4 regions of the Micromonospora sp. NPDC049175 genome follow, and region 2 is predicted to be linked to each of the others. Evidence: riboswitches for the same ligand, from Rfam matches in the RefSeq annotation. Region 2 holds a riboswitch; each other region holds the start of a gene.
What was found. Region 2 has a riboswitch for cyclic di-AMP ahead of ACGFH8_RS15360 (C39 family peptidase). Riboswitches for the same ligand answer to the same signal wherever they lie in the genome.

Region 1 (4,916 bases), on a different contig from region 2:
CGCAGGTTGGTCCAGGCGGCCCGGTGGAACGGCAGCCCACCCCAGACCACCACCGGCGCGGCCAGGGTCAGCGACAGCCACTGCCAGTAGTCGAACTGCCAGGCCGGGACCATGGCCAGCAGGACCACGGGCACGCTGAGCACCACCGAGACCCAGAGCCGGGTACGCGGGCCGCGCAACGGGTCGGTCGGCTCCTCGACCGGCTGTGGGGTCGGCAGCGCCGCCGTGTACCCGGTCTTGCGCACGGTCTCGATCAGGTCGTCCGGCGTGACGCCGTCGGCGTACCGGACGGTTGCCTTCTCGGTGGCGTAGTTGACGGCGGCGCTCACGCCGTCCATCCGGTTGAGCTTCTTCTCGATCCGGGCGGCGCAGGCGGCGCAGGTCATCCCGCCGATCGCCAACTCGATCCGGTTGGGCGCCTCGGGCAGCGGTCTGCTGGTGGTGGTCATGGTTTGGGGTCCCGTCAGTTGTGCCCGTGCCCGGGGGTGCCGTGGTCGGCGCCGCCGCTGGGCGCGGGTCCGCTCGGTGCGGGTCCGCTCGGGTTGTTCCCGGTCGGCGGGGTGCCGGCGACGACTGTGAACTCGGCGGTGTGCACCGTCCCGCCGTGCTGGAAGTCGAGGTAGAGCCGGTAGGCGCCGGTCGAGGGCACCTCGGCGAGGAAGCTGACGGCCGGGCCGGGCCGGGTCCGCCCGTCGCCCGGCGTCCCGTCCGGATGCACGTGCAGGTACGCGAGGTCGCCCCGGCGCAGCGCCACCAGGTGCCCGTACGCGCCCAGGTAGGGCTCCAGGTCGGTGACCGGCCGGCCGTCCCGGCTGACGGTGAAGGTGAGCGGGGCGGTGCGGCCGGACTGCGGCGAGCCGGTCAGGGTGACCGTGTAGCCGTCGACGGTGGTGCTGGTCGCCGGGGCGGGCAGCGGTCGGTCGGTCAGCTCACCGGGGACCGTCACGTCCACGCCGAGCGTCAGCGACTCACCCCCGGTCGGTGTGAAGTCGGCGAACGCCCGCCACTGCCCCGGGCCGGCCAGCGGCGTGCCGACCCGCCAGGTGCCGTCCGCCCCCAGGTCGGGGTGCACGTGCCGGAAACCGGAGAGGTCGCGGCGGACCACGATCAGGTGCATCCTCCTGTCGTGCGCCACGTCGTACCGGGTCACCGGCTGGCCGTCCGGACCGGTGATCCGGAAGGCGAACTCGTCGGCCGGGGCGTCGACCGGGTCGAGGGTGTAGCCGCGGTCGGAGACGAGCAGTCCACCGGGAATCCGGTCGGCCGGCTCGCCGTGCCCTCCCGTCGCCGGGTCGGCGTGGCCGTCGTGCCGGCCCTCGGCCACCGGGGCGCGGTCGACCACCCGGCCGACCCCGTACGTCGCGCCGAAGATCGCCGCGAGGCCGACAGCGAACCCGGCCACTCTCGTCACGGTACGCATGTCGGCCCCCCGCTCACGCGTCGACGACGTCGTAGCCGGCCTCGTCGACGGCGGCCCGGACGACCTGCACGTCGAGGGGCTGCTCACTGTTCACGGTGACCTGCCCGGTCGCGAGATCGACCTGGACGTCACGTACGCCCGCGATGGCGCCGACCTCGGCGCTTACCGCGCTGACACAGTGCCCGCAGGTCATGCCCTGCACCTGGAACGTCGTGTTGACCATCGGATCGTCTCCCTCTGCGTACCGGTACCCGGTGGGGGTATCCCCCTCGGAAGTGCACCGTACCATACCCCCAGGGGGTAGGCTATCCTGGTCGGCATGAGCGCACCCACCCCGATCCGCGGGTACACCGCCAGCAAGGACCAGCTGCTCGCGCGGCTCCGCCGAGTCGAGGGGCAGGTCCGCGGCGTCGAGAAGATGGTCGACGACGACCGCTACTGCATCGACGTGCTCACCCAGATCTCCGCGATCCAGGCCGCGCTCGACAAGGTGGCGCTGGGGCTGCTCGACGGGCACGCCCGGCACTGCATGCACGAGGGTGCGGCCGAGGGACGGGCCGACGAGATGGCCACCGAGATGATGGCGGCGGTCGGCCGGCTGATGAAGCGCGGCTGACGCAGCGCGGCAGATACAGCGCGGCTGACGCAGCGCGGCTGACGACACGCCCGGGTGCCGGCACCGCGGCGAGGGGCCGACTTCCGGGCAACCAGGGCCGGGCACTGACCGTCCGTGATCGCGTGGTCGTCGGTTCGCGATCCGCCGCGCCCCGCGCCGCCTTTCGGTGACGACACTGAACCGCGCGGCCCGCCGGCACGTATCCCGCACCGGATCGTTGGGAGTCTCGACTTGGGTTCCGACCACGCCCGCCCCGCTCCGTCCGCCCCGCCCCGGGTGCGACGGATCCTCGTCATGACCGTGGTGCCCCTCTTCGTCGCCACAGTCGTCGCCGCGGCGCTGCTCTGGCCGCGCGGAGGAGCACCGCGGACCGACGGCGGAGCGGACGTGCCGCGCTACGCCGGCACGGTGACAAGGGTGGTGACCGAACCGTGCCCGCCGCTGCCGTCGAGCCCGGAGGGCACACCCAGGGTCGGCAACGGGCCGTGCGGCACCGTCGACGTCCGGGTGGACGACGGACCGGCCGCCGGCCAACAGGTGAGCACACCGGTGCCCGACGGCCCGGGCGCGCCACGGGTCGACGTCGGCGACGAGGTCGTCCTCGTCGAGTTGACCGACCCGACCGATCCCACGCTCAGTAACTGGAACATCGCCGAGCACCAGCGCGGCACCCCACTTGTGTGGTTGGCGGTGGTCTTCGCCGCCGCGATCGTCGCGTTCGGCCGGTGGCGGGGGCTGGCCGCGCTCGCCGGGTTGGCGGCCAGCTTCGCCATCCTGCTCACCTTCGTGCTGCCGGGCATCGGCGCCGGCCGGTCACCTCTCCTGGTGGCGGTGGTCGGCGCCGCCCTGATCATGTTCGTGGTGCTCTATCTGACCCACGGCGTCACCGCGCAGACCTCGGTCGCGGTGCTCGGCACCCTGGGCAGCCTGGTGCTGACCGGCGCGCTCGCCACCATCGCCACCGGGGCAACGCACCTCACCGGCTTCGGCAGCGAGGACGCGACGACTCTGTCGATGTTCCAGGGTGACGTGGACCTGCACGGCCTGCTGCTCGCCGGGATCATCATCGGGTCGCTCGGGGTGCTCGACGACGTGACGGTCACCCAGGCGGCCACCGTCACCGAGCTGGCGAACGCCAATCCCGGGCTGACCCGCAGGCAGCTCTACCGTGCGGCGACACGTGTCGGCCGGGCGCACATCGCCTCCACCGTCAACACGATCGTGCTGGCGTACGCGGGCGCGTCGCTGCCCCTGCTGCTCCTGCTCACCGCCGACGCGCGGCCGATCGGGCAGCTTCTCACCAGCGAGTTCCTCGCGCAGGAGATCGTCCGCAGCGCGGTCGCGACACTCGGGCTGATCGCCGCCGTGCCGCTGACCACCGGACTGGCCGCGATCGTGACCGCGGCCGGGCGCGCCGACACCACGCCGCCCGTCGATGCCACCCGGCCGCGCCCCCGGGCGGACGACCGGGCGGAGGCGCTGGCCGCCCTCAACGCGCCGCGATCGCGGCAACCCGACGAGCCGGACCAGACGCGGACCCGGCCCCCATCCACCGCCACCGACGGGTGGCCGGAGACGAACAGGAGCACGGATACGGCATGGTGACACTCCTCAGCGTGACCAGATCGGGTCCCCCACCTGAGAACCGCGTCACTGGTTACCCACCGCTATGGCGAAATGACACTTTTGGTCGGCATCCAGGCGTAGCTCACCCAGTCGACTCTCGGGTAACCTCGCTGCCGGTTACCGATGAAGGCGCGAAGCGGCGCCTGCGGTGCCACCGCCCAATCGCCAACCGGCGAGCCGGGGACCCAGGTGTGTGGGGTGAATCCGCGTCAGCGGTAGGGGCCACTTCCGCCCCGAACCCGTCAGCTAACCCGGTCGGCGGTCGACGGAAGGGAACATTGTGACGGCACCCCTACGCCGCTGGATGACACCCGTGGTGGCCGTGATCGCCGCACTGACCGTGCTCGCCGGGCCCCTCCCGGCCCACGCCGCCCCGACGACCCCCACGCCGTCCGGGCACGAGGAGGACGGCGAGCCCCAGCTGCTCAACGACGTCATCGAGCAGGCCAACCGCGACTACTCCGCCGCCAAGTCCAGACTGGACAAGTCCAAGAAGCGGCAGCTCGAGTTGGCGCTTGAGGTGGACCGGGCCAAGGCCGACCTGGACGCGCTGGCGCCACAGGTCGGGGAGATCGCCGCCCAGTCGTACCGGACCGGTCGGATCGGCGCGCTCGCGATGCTGCTCGAAAGCGACGCTCCGGACACGTTCGTCCAACGTGCCGCGATGCTCGACGAGATCAACATGGTGAACGAGAACAAGCTCGCCGAGGTCAACACGGTGAAGTCCCGCGCCGAGCAGGCCAAGCTGCTCCTCGACACCGAGGTCCGCGAGCAGCAGAAGCAGACCGCCGTGATGGCCAAGCGGAAGACCGAGGCCGACAAGGCGCTCTCCCTGGTCGGCGGCAAGGGCTTCACCGGCGGCCTGGTGGACGCCACCTCGAAGGTCGCCAAGATCGGGCCGGGCCGCACCGCCGACGGTGACTGGAAGGCACAGTCCTGCAGCGAGAAGGACCCGACCACGTCCGGCTGCATCACGCCACGCACCCTGCACGCGTACAAGGAGGTCAAGGCGGCCGGCTTCAACCGGTTCGTCGGCTGCTACCGCTCCGGCGGGCCGTGGGAGCACCCGAAGGGCCGCGCCTGTGACTGGTCGCTGCAGAAGAGCGGCTTCGCCCCGTGGCACAACAACGACACCCGGATGTACGGCAACAACGTCGCCGCCTTCCTCATCCGTAACGCCGACCGGCTCGGCATCTACTACGTGATCTGGAACCGGCAGATCTGGTTCCCGGCGAGCGGCTGGAAGTCGTACAG
Region 2 (4,916 bases):
CGAGCGGCGTCCGTCCCCGGACAACGCACGGCCCCCAGCCGGGCCGCCGGCAACGACGCCCCCGAGACCGGCGTGGGGACCCGCACCGAGGCCGGCGGGCCCGACCAGACCGACAATCGATCCACGTACGCGGACACGCGCTGACGCCATCCACCCTGGTCAGCGGGCTCGGCGCGGCGCGCGTCGACACGCCCGTGGTCGATGCGCCCGGGTCGGCACGACGGTAGCGTGGGGACGTGCTTCCGGTCGCGTTCACCTGTCCCCTGTGGTGGGTGGCGCGCTGGGCGACCCGGGTGCTGACCAGCCTCGCCGTCGTCGCGGCCCTGGCGCTCGGCGCCGGCGCGGCCGCGGCCGCCGTGCCGAACCCGTCCGCCGCGTCGAGCCTGAGCGCCGCGCCGAGCCTGAGCGCCGCGTCGAGCCCGTCCGTCGCGCCGAGCCTGAGCGCCGCGCCGACCGTGGGCGCCGGGCCGAGTGCGGGTGTCGCCGGGGAGGCCTCCCCGGCCTGGTCGGTCGACGCGCAACCGGCGCTCCCCGGCGGCCAGGGCGCCGTCGTGACCGGCGCGCTGCGGGTGCGCGCGGCCGGGTCCGACCGGCTGCCCCTCGTCGACGGCTCCCGCAGCCGGGCGCCCCGGGGTCCACCCGGGCGCTGAGCCACCGGGACGAGCGTCCCGTCGCCGCGCCCTGTCGACAGACCAGCTCCGCACCCCGCCGACCCTTGGCCCGCCCGTGGCCAGGGGACTCGCGGGGCCCTCATCGCTCTGCTTCCTCCGCGAGGTGCCGACTATGGAGACCGCCGTCTTCTACCAGTTCGTAACCGAGGTACCGCAGGCCGCCGCCATCTGGTCGGCCCTGTTCCTCCTGGCGCTGGGCGTGCTCGCCGTGCTGGTCGCCAGGCCCGAACGGGACCGTCCCATCGGTGACCCGTCGCCGGCCGTACCGACCGCCCGCGAGGTGGCCGCGGCCGAGGTCGTCGACAGGCGCCGGTACGCCGAGGAGGTGGCTGTCGCCGCGGCCGGCGCGGCCAGGACGGCCCAGCGGCGGCGCGATGCCTGGCTGATCAGTCAGGAGCAGGCGGAACGGGCCTGGGCGCGGTACGACGAGGCGGACACCGCGGCGCGCCGCTTCGCGGGATCCGGGGCGCTGCCCACCCCGGGCACCCCCCGCACCCCGGCCGAGTACGCCGCCCGGGAGCGCTACCTGCACCGTGCGGCGACGGCGGCGTACTGGCGGGGCGACCTGAGCATGGCGCAGCTCAGCGACGTGTTCGGGCGGCGGCACGGCTGGGATCCCCGGCGGCACCCGGTCGAGCAGGAAGCGCTGCTCAGCCGGGCGATCCGGGACGCGCGACGGGCCGACCACCAGGCCGCCGCCGACGCTGAGCGGGCCGCCTGGCGGGCCGCGGAACTGGCCGCCGAGTCGGCGCGCGTCCTTGCCCAGGAGGCGGCTTTGGCAGCGGCCCGGCTGCGGCCCAGCCGGGCACCGGCCCGCCGGCTGGTGCCCGGGGCTGCCCGCCCCGCCGTCGTGACACGCTGGCGTCCCGCCCGTGCGGGTTGAGCTCGATCCGTTATGTGAGCCCGCTCACCGCATTCCGAAATCGGGCGTCCGGCACGATCGGCTCGATTGTTCCCGGGATTGTGGCCGCACTTTTGGCGACCTGTCCGGTTGTCGCCCGTAGGCGTCACCGTAACCGCTTGTCCCATCGAGTCACGTCATCGGCCAGACGCGGAGAAATTGCTGCGCCGATCCGGGTTTACGCAGGTGAACCTGGCTTGGCAGGGTGTGAACGGGCCAGTAGTGTCGTCCCGTCCGGTGCGGTAACCGATCGCAAGAGGCGACGCCGCGCCGACCCGCTCAATCGTGATGAACGAACCGGGGACCCATCAGTAAGTCCGGGGTGAATCCGCGAGCCACGGCCCGCGGTAGGGCGATCTTCCCGCCCGAATCCGTCAGCTAACCCGGTAGGCGGTCTCGGAAGGAGTTCCATCCTCGTGCAGCATCTCTCCACCCCTCGGCTGTTCCCTCGCCTCCACGGCGTAGCGGTGCCCCCGCTCATCGGTCACGTGACGGTGAGCTGACCCCCGGGTCATCGCCCAACCGCCCGGCCACGCCGGGTGTTCCCCTGAGCGGTTCACCATCCGCGGACCATCGTCCGCGCGCTGGCCCCTGCCCGGATACCGGCCCGGCCCCGGTGTGCCGCTCTCCCCCCGATCCGTGGAGGACCCCGTGAAGCACACCATGCAGCGTCAGCTCCGCCGCATCGCCACCCAGCGCCCGTACCAGATCGCCGCCGCCTCCGCCGCGGCCCTCGTGATCGCCACCACCACCGGCACCCTGCTCGCCACCACCGACGACGCGCCGGCCGGCCAGCGCACCGCGACCACTGTCGCCGAGATGCGCAGCGACGTCGCCGCCTCCCGTGGCGAGGTGCGAGACGCCTCCCCGTCGGCCAGCGCCGCGCCGACGAGCGCCGCCCCGGCCACCAGCGCCGCCGCGCCCGCCGCCAAGGCGAGCAGCAACCCGGACCTGACCCGCAAGCCGGAGCGGCCGAAGCCGCCGGCGACAAAGGTGCTGGACTACGAGTACGAGGCGCAGAACACCTACTACAACTGCGGCCCGGCGGCCACCCGCAACGCGCTCAGCGCCACCGGGATCGACCGTACCCAGGAGGAACTCGGCGCCGAGCTGGGCACCACCGAGATGGGCACCAACTCGGCCGAGGACACCACGCGGGTGCTCAACGCCGAGGTGAAGGGCTCCCCGTACCGGACCCGGATGTTCGCCGGCGCGCCCAGCCCGGCCCAGATGGACCGCCTCCAGGCCGACGTCGTCAAGGCCATCACCGACGGCCGGGGCGTGGTCGCCAACGTCGTCGGGGACGCCACCGACACCGACGGCAGCTGGCACTCCTACGGCGGGGGGCACTACGTCGCCGTCGTGGGTTACAAGGACAACGGCCGCACGGTACGCATCGCCGACTCGGCGAACCCGTCCGACCCGTCGTACTGGATCACCACGATCGACCTGGCCAACTGGATCGCCAGCCGGGGCTACTCCGCCTGACCCAGGCACGCTGACCGCCACGGGCGCCGTCCCTCACGAGGGGCCGGCGCCCGTGGTGTCTCTCCCGCCGGTCCGGGGTACGCCCCCGTCGACGACTCTCGTCCGGGACCGTGAACCGTGGGAGACTGCGGCCGTGGTGGATGAATCGGGTGGTCACACCGGTCGACGGCCGGTCCTGCTGCTGTTGCACGGCATGGGGGCGACCGGTGACGTGTGGTTGCCGTGGGCGCCGCACCTGGAACGACACTGGCCCGGCCGGTGGCTGGCACCGGACCTCGCCGGCCACGGCTGGACGCCGCCGCTGCCGTCGTACTCCTTCGCCGGTTTCGCCCGGCGGATCGCGCCGGCCCTCGCCCTCGACGATCGTCTCGTCGTGCTCGGGCACTCGCTGGGTGGTGTGGTCGGCCTCGCGTTGGCCGCGCGCGACGCCGGGATGCCCGTGGACGCGGTGGTCGGGTTGGGGATCAAGGCGCTCTGGTCGCCCACCGAGCTGGACCGCGCCGCCGAGTTGGCCGCCCGCCCGGTGAGCTGGTTCGCCAGCCGCACCGAGGCGGCCCGCCGCTACCTGCGTGTCTCCGGGCTGGCCGGCCTGCTCCCGCCGGACCACCCGGTGGTGGACGCCGGTCTCCGTCAGGTCGACGGCCGGTGGCGTCTCGCCATGGATCCGAACGCCTTCGCCGTCGGCGAGCCCGACCTGAGCGCGCTGCTGGCGGCGATCGACGTGCCGGTGCTGCTGGCGCGCGGCGAGCACGATCCGATGGTCACCGACGCGCAGCTCAAGGAGTACGGCGTACCGGTCGCCACGCTGCCCGGTCTCGGCCACAACGCGCACGTGGAGGATCCGGCGGCCGTCCTGGCGCTGCTGGACGCGTACCGCTGAGCTTCGTCGGGGTGATAAACCCGTAGTGCCGCCCCACCCCGACGCCTACCATTCCGCGGTGATGTCCCCTGTCGAGCAAGCCCTGGTCACGAGCGTGAGCCTGAACGTCGTCGACACCCGACTCGACGACGCGGCGCGTCGCTGCCGGCCGCTCGTCGCGTCGCTCGGCGCGGTGAGCCTCACGGCGTCCCGAACCGAGGTCGACGGCCCCCGCGCCGGGGTGAACCTGGACCTCGGGCTGACGCCGGCCTCCCCGTCGGCGTCCGGCGGGGAGGCGGTACGCCAGGTCGTCGCACCGCTGCTGGAGCGCTTCCGGTGGGGCCGTGGCGACCTCGACATCTCCGACACGGCTGCCGGCCATCCGTGGGGTTTCGCCGCCGGTCCCGAGCGGACGACCGACGGCGTGACGCCGTTGAGCGTGTCCGTCGGCGCGGTCGGTGACACTCCGGAGGAGTGGTGGGATCCGCCGGAGTGGCTGCCCGCCGACACGTCCGTCCGGTCCGTCCGGCGACGGGTCAGGCGACTGCCGGCAGCGGCGTCCGACGACGACGTGGTGGCCCGGGTGCACGCCCGGCTGACGGCCCCGGATCTCGACACCGCCCTGGTCCGCTGCCTTCCACTGCTCGGACGGGCGGACGTGTGGTCCGTCGACCTCCACCCGGTGGCGGTCGACGGGGGCGGCGTGTGGGGTCTGGCCCTGCTCCTGGTGCTGCCCCTGGTCGACGTGTCACCGCAGGCTCCCTTCGGGACCGGGGTGGACGCCCTCGCCGCCGAGTTCGGACTCCTGACGGGGCGCCTGCGCAGGTCACCGCTCGGCGTCTGGATGGTGGCGGCGATGGAGGCGGACCGACCACTCACCGAAGGTCCGACGGTCGAGGCGCTGTACGTGCGGACCGGCATCGACCCGTTCGACCCGGGGCCGGTCGACCGGCCGGTGGAGACCCGGGAGATGGTGCTGCGAGGCCGGAGTGAGGAC
Region 3 (4,916 bases), on a different contig from region 2:
CGAACCTGTGCACCCAGGCACCCCGACCCGCGGCTCGGCTCGGGTTGATCCACTCGGGGTCCTGGAAGTCGGGGCGTTGGAGCGGCCGGGACACCGCGTAATCACCGAAACCGAGTCGATCATGCCGGGCCGCCGGGCGTCGGGCCGCAGGGCCGCCGGGCGCCGGGCGCCGGGCGCAGGCACGTACGGGCGATGCCGGCTCCGTCAGCGCGGAGCCGGCACCGGGTGTCTCTGGGGGCCATGGTCAGGCGGCTGTGCACTGGACGTCACGGCTGCGGCGGGTCGGGCGGGTCTGCGGCACGGCGAGCGGCGCGGCAGCCACCGCCGAGGGGGCCCGCGGGTCGAGCCAGACCCGGACGGCCGGCCGGGCCGGGGCGAGGCCCGGGATGCCCGCGATGTGCTGCTCGCGGCGAGTCAGCATCGCCACGTCGACGGTGAACTCGAACAGTTGCCAGTCGACCTGTGGCTCCGCGCGGGCGCCCTGCGCCAACCGGGCGACCCGCGCCGGATCGGTCACCGGGCGGGCGCGCCCCGCCACGTACGCCTCGTCGTCGCTCTCCTCCGGGGGGAACGAGTGCAGCGCGTAGCGGCCGTCGCGTTCGAGGTCACGGCGCTTCGGGGAGTCGATGATGAAGCAGAACAGACCCTCGTCGGTGATGACCGGGGAGACCGGATGGACCCGGGGCCCGCCGTCGGCACGGACCGTGGCCAGGTAGCCGAAGCCCGGCCCGTACTGCTGGAGGAGAACGCGGATCCCGTCGGCGAGTCGGGGCTCGTCGGCGGCGAATTCGGACCAGGAAGCCATGCGAGCATTCTATCGAACAAATGTACGAGTAGCGACCTCGACGCGCTGGTCACCGGCACCGAATCCGGTGGGTTTTCGGGCCGCCGCTATGGTGGTCCGATGCTGCTCTCCGACCGCGACCTGGTCTCCGAGATCAAGGCCGGCACGCTGGGCCTGGAGCCGTTCGAGCCCACCCTGGTCCAACCCTCAAGCATCGACGTGCGGCTGGACCGGCTGTTCCGGGTCTTCAACAACCACCTTTACACACACATCGACCCGGCGATGCAGCAGGACGACCTGACGTCGGCGGTCGAGGTGCCCGACGGGGAGCCGTTCGTGCTGCACCCCGGGGAGTTCGTGCTCGCCTCGACGCTTGAGGTCATCTCGCTCGGTGACCAACTCGCCGGCCGGCTGGAGGGCAAGAGTTCACTGGGGCGGCTCGGGCTGCTCACGCACTCCACCGCCGGCTTCATCGACCCCGGCTTCTCCGGGCACGTCACGCTCGAACTCTCGAACGTGGCGAACCTGCCCATCACCCTCTGGCCGGGCATGAAGATCGGGCAGCTCTGCATCTTCCGGCTCTCCTCGCCGGCCGAGCACCCGTACGGCTCGGCGGTCTACGGCTCGCGCTACCAGGGGCAGCGGGGGCCGACGCCGAGCCGCGCCTGGCAGCACTGGCGCACCTGGCCCACCCGCTGAACCGCTGACGACGAGGGCCCGCCGCGACGAATCGCGACGGGCCCTTCGGTCAGCACGATCGATCAGCCTGGACGGCCGTAGCTGTGGACCTGACCGTCGTCGGCCCTCTTCATCTTGACCGGTTCGCCGGCCTGCGAGGCGTGCACCACCCAGCCGCCACCGACGTACATCCCGACGTGGTGGATGTCGCTGTAGTAGAAGACCAGGTCGCCGGGGCGCAGGTCGGCCTTGCTGACGTTCTTGGTGGCGCGGCTCTGGGCTGCGGCGTTGTGCGGCAGTGACACCCCGGCCTTCGCCCAGGCGGCGAGCATGAGTCCGGAGCAGTCGTACGAGTTCGGACCCTCGGCACCCCAGACGTAGGGCTTGCCGATCTGCGCGCAGGCGAACTTGACCGCGGTGCCGGCGGCGCCACCGGGATAGCTGCCGGGGCAGGGCGCGGGGCGCAACGGACCGCCGCCACCGCTGCCGTACACCTTGAGGCGCAGCTTCTGCAGCTTGTCGATCTCCTCGTTGATCTGCTTCTTCTTCGCCGCCAACTGGGCCTCGGTACGGGTCAGCTGGGCCACCATCTCGTCGAGCGGCGCCTTCTGCCCGGCCAACTCGTCGCGCAGGTCGGCCACCTCGCGGACGTCCTGCTGCTGGTTGTGCGCGAAGCGGTCGAGCAGTTCGAGCTGACCGACCACCTCACTGGGTGACCGGCTGCCCAGCACCGCGTTGACGGTCAGCACGTTCTCACCCTTGTACGCGCGCACGGCCAGGGCACTGACCTTGTCCATCGCGGCGTCGACCTGGCGCTCCAGCGGGGCGATCCGGGCGGCCAGCGCCTGGGCCTGCTTGCGCTTGGCGGCGAGGTCGGTCCGGGTGGCGTTGTGCTGTTCGATGATCGGTTCGAGTTTGTTCCAGTCGGCGTCGATCTGGCGCTCGATCTCGGCGACGGACGGGTCGGCGTGGGCCGCCGTGGCGCTGCCGGTCAGGACGACGGCGACGCCGGCCAGTGCGGCGAGCGCGGTGGTGAAGCGGGACCAGCGTGGGCGCGGCGCAATCGACATCGGGCCGGCTGTTGCCGACCGCTCGGACGACGGCCGCGGGGCATGGAGTGCCACCGGGGTTCCGTACTCCTTCTTCCTGACCGCCTACCGGGTTAGCTGACGGGTTCGGGCGGGAAGTCGGCGCCCTACCGCAGTGGCTGCGGATTCACCCCGGGGGACATGGGTCCCCGGTTCGTTCGGAAACGACTCGGCGGTGTCGGTCCGTTACCGCCCGGGCTGGACGGAGCTGCTATCGGGCCGACGAATGACCAGAGTAGAGACGCTTGTTACCGCTCCGCAACCCGTGCGGCCGTGACACTCCGTACCGATCGGAGAGGATCACCGAACCGTACGTGAAGATTTATTTCCTGGCAGGTCGACACATGGAAAGGTATTGACGCGGACTCCCGGCCGGCGCGAGGGTGGCGTCATCCACACCCGCGAAATCTAGGGGGTTCGATGCGCCATCCAACCCTGCTGCCCGGCCGGCGTGCGCTGCTCGCCGTCGCCGTGCTCGCCGCCGCGACCGCGGTCGGAGCACCCGCCCACGCCGCCGCACCCACCGTCGACCGCCAGCAGCGGTACGCCGCCGCGGCCGCCGAGTACGGCGTACCGACCGACGTGCTGCTCGGCGTCTCCTACCTGGAGTCCCGCTGGGACAGCAACGCCGGCACACCCAGCACCAGCGGCGGCTACGGCCCCATGCACCTGACCGACGCCCGACACGTGACCGCTCTGCCCGTGCGTGGTCACCACGACACCGGCACCGAGGACCCGCGCGGCGACGACTCCCGTACCACGCTGGCACCTGTACCCCGGACGGCCCAGGACCCGGCGCCACCCGCCGCCGCGTCGCAGACCGTGGATGCCGCCGCCGCGCTGACCGGCGCGACTCCCGACGCGCTGCGCACCGACGCCGACGTCAACATCCGGGGCGGGGCCGCACTCCTGGCCTCGTACCAGCGGGAGTTGGGCGCCCCGGTCGGTGCCGGCACCGACCCGGCCACCTGGTACGGCGCGGTGGCCCGCTACACCGGCGCGGACAGCGCGGACGCCGCGGCGGCCTTCGCCGACGAGGTCTTCACCACCATCGGCGCCGGCGCGTCGCGGGTGACCGACGACGGCCAGCGGATCACGCTGCCGGCCCGCGCGATCCGCCCGCAGCGCTCCTGGCTGGACCGGCTGGGTCTGCGCCGGCTCGACCGCCCGGACGGCCTGGAATGCCCCCGCACCATCTCCTGCGAGTGGATCCCGGCGCCCTACGCGGCGTTCGGCGACGGTGACTACGGCAACCACGACCTGTCCGACCGTCCCGCCCGGCAGAAGATCGAGTACATCGTCATCCACGACACCGAGGGGAGCTGGGCCACCACCCTGCGGCTCGTGCAGGATCCGACGTACGTGAGCTGGCACTACACGCTGCGCTCGGTGGACGGGCACGTCGCCCAGCACGTCCGGACCAAGGATGTCGCCTGGCACGCCGGCAACTGGTACGTCAACGCCAAGGCGGTCGGGCTGGAGCACGAGGGCTACGCCGCGCAGGGCACCTGGTACACCGAGGCGATGTACCGGACCTCGGCGAAGCTGGTCCGGCACCTCGCGCTGCGGCTGGGCGTCCCGCTGGACCGCCAGCACATCATCGGCCACGACAACGTGCCCGGCACCGTCGCCGCGAACGTCCGTGGGATGCACTGGGACACCGGTCCGTACTGGGACTGGACCCACTACTTCGAGCTGCTGCACGCGCCCCGCCTGGACACCGGCACCCCGTCCACCGGTCTGGTCCGGATCGACCCGGACTTCGCCACCAACCAGCCGGCGTTCGTCGGCTGCGTCACCGTCGGCGTCCCGTGTGCGCCACGCGGCTCCTCGGCGGTGGTGCTTCGCTCCGCGCCGGCCGCGGACGCGCCACTGGTGAACGACATCGCGCTCCGCCCCGACGGCACCCCGAACACCATGGAGGTGTCGGATCACGGCGCCCGCGCCTCCGCCGGTCAGACGTACGCGCTGGCCGGCCGGCAGGGTGACTGGACGGCGATCTGGTACCTCGGGCAACGGGCCTGGTTCCACAACCCGGCGTCCAGGCCCACCGCCAGTTGGACCGTCGGTGTGGTGGCCACCCCGAAGCCCGGCCGGGCCACCATTCCGGTGTACGGGCGGGCATACCCGGAACAGGCGGCCTATCCGGCCGGCGTGCCCTACCAGACGATCTCGCCACTGCAGTACACCCTGGCCGCCGGGCAGCGGTACGCCGTCGGCGCGGTGCTGCCGGGCGAGTACTACCGGGCCAGCACCGTCGACGGCTCCTCGCCCGGCGACTGGACGGTGATCCGGGGCAAGAACCGGTACGCGCAGATCCAGTTCGGCCATCGCATCATGTACGTCGACCTGGCCGACGTACTGCT
Region 4 (4,916 bases), on a different contig from region 2:
GCCCGGATGAGCTGCGGCTGCTCTACCGGGGCACGCTGCTGCGGCTGGACCGGGCCGACCTGGACCGGATCCGGGACCGCGCGCTGCACCGCGGCGCCCGCCGCAACGAGGTGCGCCGGGCCGGCTTCGACGGCGTGTTCGCCGCACTCTGGGCGCAGGCCCGCGAGGTGGGCATCCGCCTGCCGGAGCAGCGGACCTTCGAGGCGGAGATCGCCGAGCGGTCGGAGTTTCGCGAGTTCCTCAAGGCGTGGTGGCCCCGGCTGCACCCGCGGCACGTGCTCGGTTGGCTGGCCCGGCCGGACCGGCTGCGGCGGTACGCCGGCGGGATCCTCTCCGGCGCGGAGATCCGGCTGCTCAGCGCCGCGTACCGGAACCTGGACACGGACGGGTTGACGATCGCCGACATCGCGCTGCTGGACGAGTTGGACGCCCTGCTCGGCAAGCCGGCGCAGCCGGCCAAGGCCCGTCGCGACCCGTTCCAACTCGCTGGCGGCGTCCGCGAGCTGAGCACCGCCAGCGACCGGCAGCGGGCGGCTCGGGCGGCGGCCCGGGAGCGGACGGAGGACTACCGGGAGTACGCGCACGTGGTGGTCGACGAGGCACAGGACGTCTCGCCGATGCAGTGGCGGATGGTCGGACGGCGGGGCCGCCTGGCCTCCTGGACGGTGGTGGGTGACCCCGCGCAGACCGCGTGGACGGGTGATCCGGAGGAGCTGAACCAGGCCCGGGACCAGGCGCTGGGCCGGCGTAAGCGACACGACTTCACCCTCACCACCAACTACCGCAACTCGTCGGAGATCTTCGCGGTGGCGGCGGCGGAGATCCGCCGGCTCTACCCCGACCTGCCGCTGCCGACCGCCGTACGCTCCACCGGGGTCGATCCGGTCGAGCTGGTGGTGCCCGCGACCGGGTTGGAGACCGCCGTCGTGAAGGCGGCCGCCGGACTCCTGGCCGAGGTGGAGGGCACGGTCGGCGTGATCACGCCGGTCCCCCGCCGCGACGAGGTCGCCGGCTGGCTCGACGCGCTCGGCGCGCCGCGCCTCCAGGTGGTGACCAGCCTGGAGGCCAAGGGCATGGAGTACGACGGTGTCGTGCTTGTCGCCCCGAGCGAGATCCGGGCGGATCCGGGTGCCGGGGTACGCACTCTCTACGTGGCGCTCTCCCGGGCCACGCAACGACTCACCACGATCGATCCGACCGGCTGATCCGGGGCATCGCGCCCGCGGACCAGCGGCCTACGCCACACTTGCATACATAGCGATGTGAGCATACATTTGACCCGGCCCCAACCGGCGGCGGAAGGTGGATCTCGTGGGCGCAGGTCATGACCACCACCATGGGTCGGTCGCCAATGCCGCACACCAGCACAGGGGCCGGCTCTGGGCGGCGTTCGGGCTGCTCGCCACCCTGATGGTGGTCGAGGCGGTGGCCGCCCTGCGCACCGGCTCACTCGCCCTGCTCTCCGACGCCGGGCACATGTTCACCGACGTGCTCGGCATCGGGATGGCGCTCGCCGCGATCACCGCGACCCGGCGGGCCACCACCGACCCGCAGCGCACCTTCGGGCTCTACCGACTCGAGGTGCTCGCCGCGCTCGCCAACGCCGTCCTGCTCTCCGGCGTCGCGATCTACGTGGTGATCGAGGCGATCCGCCGCTTCGGCGACCCGCACCAGGTCATCGCCGGCCCGATGCTCGCGGTGGCCGTGCTCGGCCTGCTCGCGAACGTCGCCGCCTTCGCCCTGCTCCGCGCCGGAGCCCGGGAGAGCATCAACCTGCAGGGGGCCTACCTGGAGGTGCTCGGCGACCTGCTCGGCTCACTCGGCGTGATCGGCGCGGCGCTGCTCATCACCGTCACCGACTGGTGGTGGGCCGACCCACTCGTCGCGGTCGCCATTGGCGCGTTCATCCTGCCGCGCACCTGGCGGCTGGCCCGCGCCGCCGTCCGGATCCTGGTGCAGGCCGCCCCGGAACACCTCCAGGTGACCGCCGTGCACGACCGGTTGGCCGCGGTCCCCGGGGTGGTCGAGGTGCACGACCTGCACGTCTGGACGCTCACCTCGGGCATGGAGGTGGCCTCGGCGCACCTGACCATGGCACCCGGCGCCGAGGTCGGCACGGTGCTCACCGCGGCGCGTACCGCCCTGCACGACGACTTCCGGATCGAGCACGCGACGTTGCAGATCGAGCCCGGCGCCGCCCCCGGCGCCTGCGGCTCGATCGAGTGGTGACAGCTTTCTCGTGACGACGCACGCACCGTCTGTCACATCGGCTGCAGCAGCCCCACCGGCACCGGTAGGCTCGGTCCCGGCCTCCACCAGGCGGCGCCCTCCAGGCGCCGGTGGCGGTCGCCGCCTAATCGCCCAACCGGGCGAACCGGGGAACCACGTTCCTGGGGTGCATCCGCGTCAGCGGTAGGGATCTTCCGTCCCGAACCCGTCAGCTAACCCGGTCGGCGGCTGACGGAAGGACATGCGCAGTGGCACCAGCACGACCACCCGCCGCCCGACTGGCGGCCCTGATCGTCGCGATGATCGCCCTCGGCGTCGCGCTCCCGGCCGGCACCGCCTCGGCCGCTCCCCCGACCGGCCTGCGGGCCGCCGCCGCACCCGACTCCGACGAGGAGGGCGGCACCCCCTCGCTACGCGCCCAACTCGAGGCCGCCAGCAAGGGCTACCTGGACGCGAAACGCGCTCTGGACACCTCAGTCAAGCGGCAGCAGCAGCTCGCCACCCAGCTGAAGGAGATCGAGGTCGAGCTTGCCCAGCGCGACGGCAAGGTCGGCCAGATCGCCGGCGTGGCATACCGCACCGGGCGGCTCGGCGTGGTGTCGGCGCTGCTCAACAGCAGCAGCCCGGAGGGCTTCATGGACCGGGCCGCCGCGCTGGACGCGGTGGCCGCCAACGAGGACCGGGTGCTGCGCGACCTGCTCGCCACCAAGGACCAGGCCAGTCGCACCCGGGCCGCCCTGAACGGCGAGATCGTCGAACAACGCAAGCAGGTCACGGTGATGGCCAAGCGCAAGGACCAGGCCGAACGAGCCCTGACCGTGGCCAACACCCCCAAGCCGAAGACCACCGCCGACACCGGCTCCAACCGGGGCACCTCCAGCGCCAACGCGAAGGCGGCGCCGCGCAACTCCGACGGCTCGTGGCCATCCGAGTCGTGCAGCGTCAACGACCCCACGCCCGCCAGCGGCTGCATCACCCCGCGCACCCTGCACGCGCTCAACCAGGCCAAGGCCGCGGGCTTCACCAGGTACGTCTCCTGTCACCGCCCCAGCGGCTCCGGTGAACACCCCAAGGGCCGGGCCTGCGACTTCGCCGCGCAGGCGAGCGGCTTCGGCGGCAACGCCACCGGCGGCGACAAGACGTACGGCAACAACCTGGCCGCGTACTTCATCCGCAACGCCGACCAGCTCGCCGTGCTGTACGTGATCTGGTACCGGCAGATCTGGCTGCCCAGCAGCGGGTGGAAGTCGTACAGCGGCGCGGGTGGCACCCCCTCCACCGACCACACCAACCACGTGCACCTGTCGGTCTACTGACCCACCCGACGGGTGGCCCGGCCCGAGCCGGGGTTGATCCACGCGCGATCGCCGACTCCGGGGTATCCGGACCACGGGTTACCCCGGAGCCGGCGATGTCGTGTTGACCGTGGCGTCGGGTGACGTCGTCGCCCGGGAGGGCTGTCGCCAGGCGGGCTGCCACCGGGCGGGCTGCCACCAGGCGGGCTGCCACCAGGCGGGCTGCCACCAGGCGGGCTGTCGCCAGGCGGGCTGTTGCCGGGCGGGCTACGTCGCCGGGCGGGCGGTTGCCGGGCGGCCTGTCGCAGGCGGGCTACGTTGCCGGGCGTACCGCTGATGTCGTCGGCGGTCGGACGACCCGGCGCGGGCCGGCGGGCAGCATCGCGGTATGCGTCGGATTTCTCCCACCGCCCGCAAGGGGCTCCTCACCCTGCACCTGGTCACCTCGCTCGGCTGGCTCGGCGCCGACCTGGTGCTCCTCACCCTCGGCATCGCCGTGCAGCGTGGCGCCGACCCGGCGGTGGTCTACCCGGTCACGGCGTTGGTCGGCACGGTGCTGTTCGCCCCGCTGAGCGTTGTGGTCTGGCTGATCGGGCTCGCCAGCGCGCTGCTCACCCCGTGGGGCCTGTGGCGCTACCGCTGGGTGCTGGCCAAGCTCGTGCTCACCACGGTGATGGTCGGGCTGGTGCTGTTCCTGCTCACGCCGAATCTGCGGCACGCCGGTGCGGTTGGCGCCGCCCTCCCCGCCCGGGACCGCGTCGACCTGGTGATCGCACCCGCGGTGTCGACGAGCCTGATGATCATCGCGACGGTGCTGTCCACGTACAAGCCGTGGGGCCGACGCCCCGTCGCCCAACCCGCCCGCGCGGGGCACGGCCGCAACCCATGACCGCGCCGCCGCGACCGCGCCCCGGGCGACCGCGCCCCGGGCGACCGGGCCGCCGCGACCGGGCCGCCACCACGAGATCCTGGACAACGCCGTTGCGTTAAGGCTGTGGTGCCCCCGACAGGTCAACCCGCTGCTGACTAACGGCTTGTAAACCAAGACGTGTCGAGCAGGATAATCGCGTCGATCTTGCACTTCTGTCGCCGCTTTCGACGTTAATGCACCAAATGTCGGGGCAGAAAGTGCAAGATCGCGATGCAGGGCCCGTTGACGTGCAGTCATTCCGCCTGACGCAACGGCGTTGACAACCTGGATCGTGCGCGATCGTGGGCGAGGCGACGGGCGCGGGCGCTCAGGCCGGGGGCGGGGCGTCGCCGGTGCGGTCGAGGGCTGGGCCGAGGCGGGCGGCGAGGGCAAGGTGAGCGGCTCGCGCCTGGCGGAACGCGTACCGGAACAGCGGCGTCGGCGCGGTCAGGGTGATCTCGACGTCGATCCGGACCAGGCCG

Region 1: another riboswitch for cyclic di-AMP. It lies ahead of ACGFH8_RS10630 (coiled-coil domain-containing protein); the one in region 2 lies ahead of ACGFH8_RS15360 (C39 family peptidase).
Region 3: another riboswitch for cyclic di-AMP. It lies ahead of ACGFH8_RS08265 (NlpC/P60 family protein); the one in region 2 lies ahead of ACGFH8_RS15360 (C39 family peptidase).
Region 4: another riboswitch for cyclic di-AMP. It lies ahead of ACGFH8_RS06150 (coiled-coil domain-containing protein); the one in region 2 lies ahead of ACGFH8_RS15360 (C39 family peptidase).

Annotation. Positions count from the first base shown of each region.
Region 1 covers NZ_JBICSY010000002.1:792,053-796,968, reverse strand. Annotated here, with positions in the region: gene ACGFH8_RS10655 (heavy metal translocating P-type ATPase) at 1-449, opposite strand, end outside; gene ACGFH8_RS10650 (hypothetical protein) at 464-1,420, opposite strand; gene ACGFH8_RS10645 (heavy-metal-associated domain-containing protein) at 1,434-1,643, opposite strand; gene ACGFH8_RS10640 (metal-sensitive transcriptional regulator) at 1,740-2,036, shown strand; gene ACGFH8_RS10635 (YibE/F family protein) at 2,268-3,641, shown strand; cyclic di-AMP (ydaO/yuaA leader) riboswitch at 3,808-3,938, shown strand; gene ACGFH8_RS10630 (coiled-coil domain-containing protein) at 3,943-4,916, shown strand, end outside.
Region 2 covers NZ_JBICSY010000003.1:318,201-323,116, forward strand. Annotated here, with positions in the region: gene ACGFH8_RS15345 (acyltransferase family protein) at 1-144, shown strand, start outside; gene ACGFH8_RS15350 (hypothetical protein) at 237-650, shown strand; gene ACGFH8_RS15355 (hypothetical protein) at 784-1,554, shown strand; cyclic di-AMP (ydaO/yuaA leader) riboswitch at 1,839-1,980, shown strand; gene ACGFH8_RS15360 (C39 family peptidase) at 2,212-3,060, shown strand; gene ACGFH8_RS15365 (alpha/beta fold hydrolase) at 3,194-3,940, shown strand; gene ACGFH8_RS15370 (hypothetical protein) at 3,999-4,916, shown strand, end outside.
Region 3 covers NZ_JBICSY010000002.1:305,072-309,987, reverse strand. Annotated here, with positions in the region: gene ACGFH8_RS08275 (pyridoxamine 5'-phosphate oxidase family protein) at 245-805, opposite strand; gene dcd (dCTP deaminase) at 905-1,483, shown strand; gene ACGFH8_RS08265 (NlpC/P60 family protein) at 1,546-2,532, opposite strand; cyclic di-AMP (ydaO/yuaA leader) riboswitch at 2,600-2,735, opposite strand; gene ACGFH8_RS08260 (N-acetylmuramoyl-L-alanine amidase) at 2,971-4,916, shown strand, end outside.
Region 4 covers NZ_JBICSY010000001.1:1,426,145-1,431,060, forward strand. Annotated here, with positions in the region: gene ACGFH8_RS06140 (HelD family protein) at 1-1,205, shown strand, start outside; gene ACGFH8_RS06145 (cation diffusion facilitator family transporter) at 1,312-2,229, shown strand; cyclic di-AMP (ydaO/yuaA leader) riboswitch at 2,341-2,472, shown strand; gene ACGFH8_RS06150 (coiled-coil domain-containing protein) at 2,478-3,545, shown strand; gene ACGFH8_RS06155 (hypothetical protein) at 3,913-4,413, shown strand; gene ACGFH8_RS06160 (SRPBCC family protein) at 4,763-4,916, opposite strand, start outside.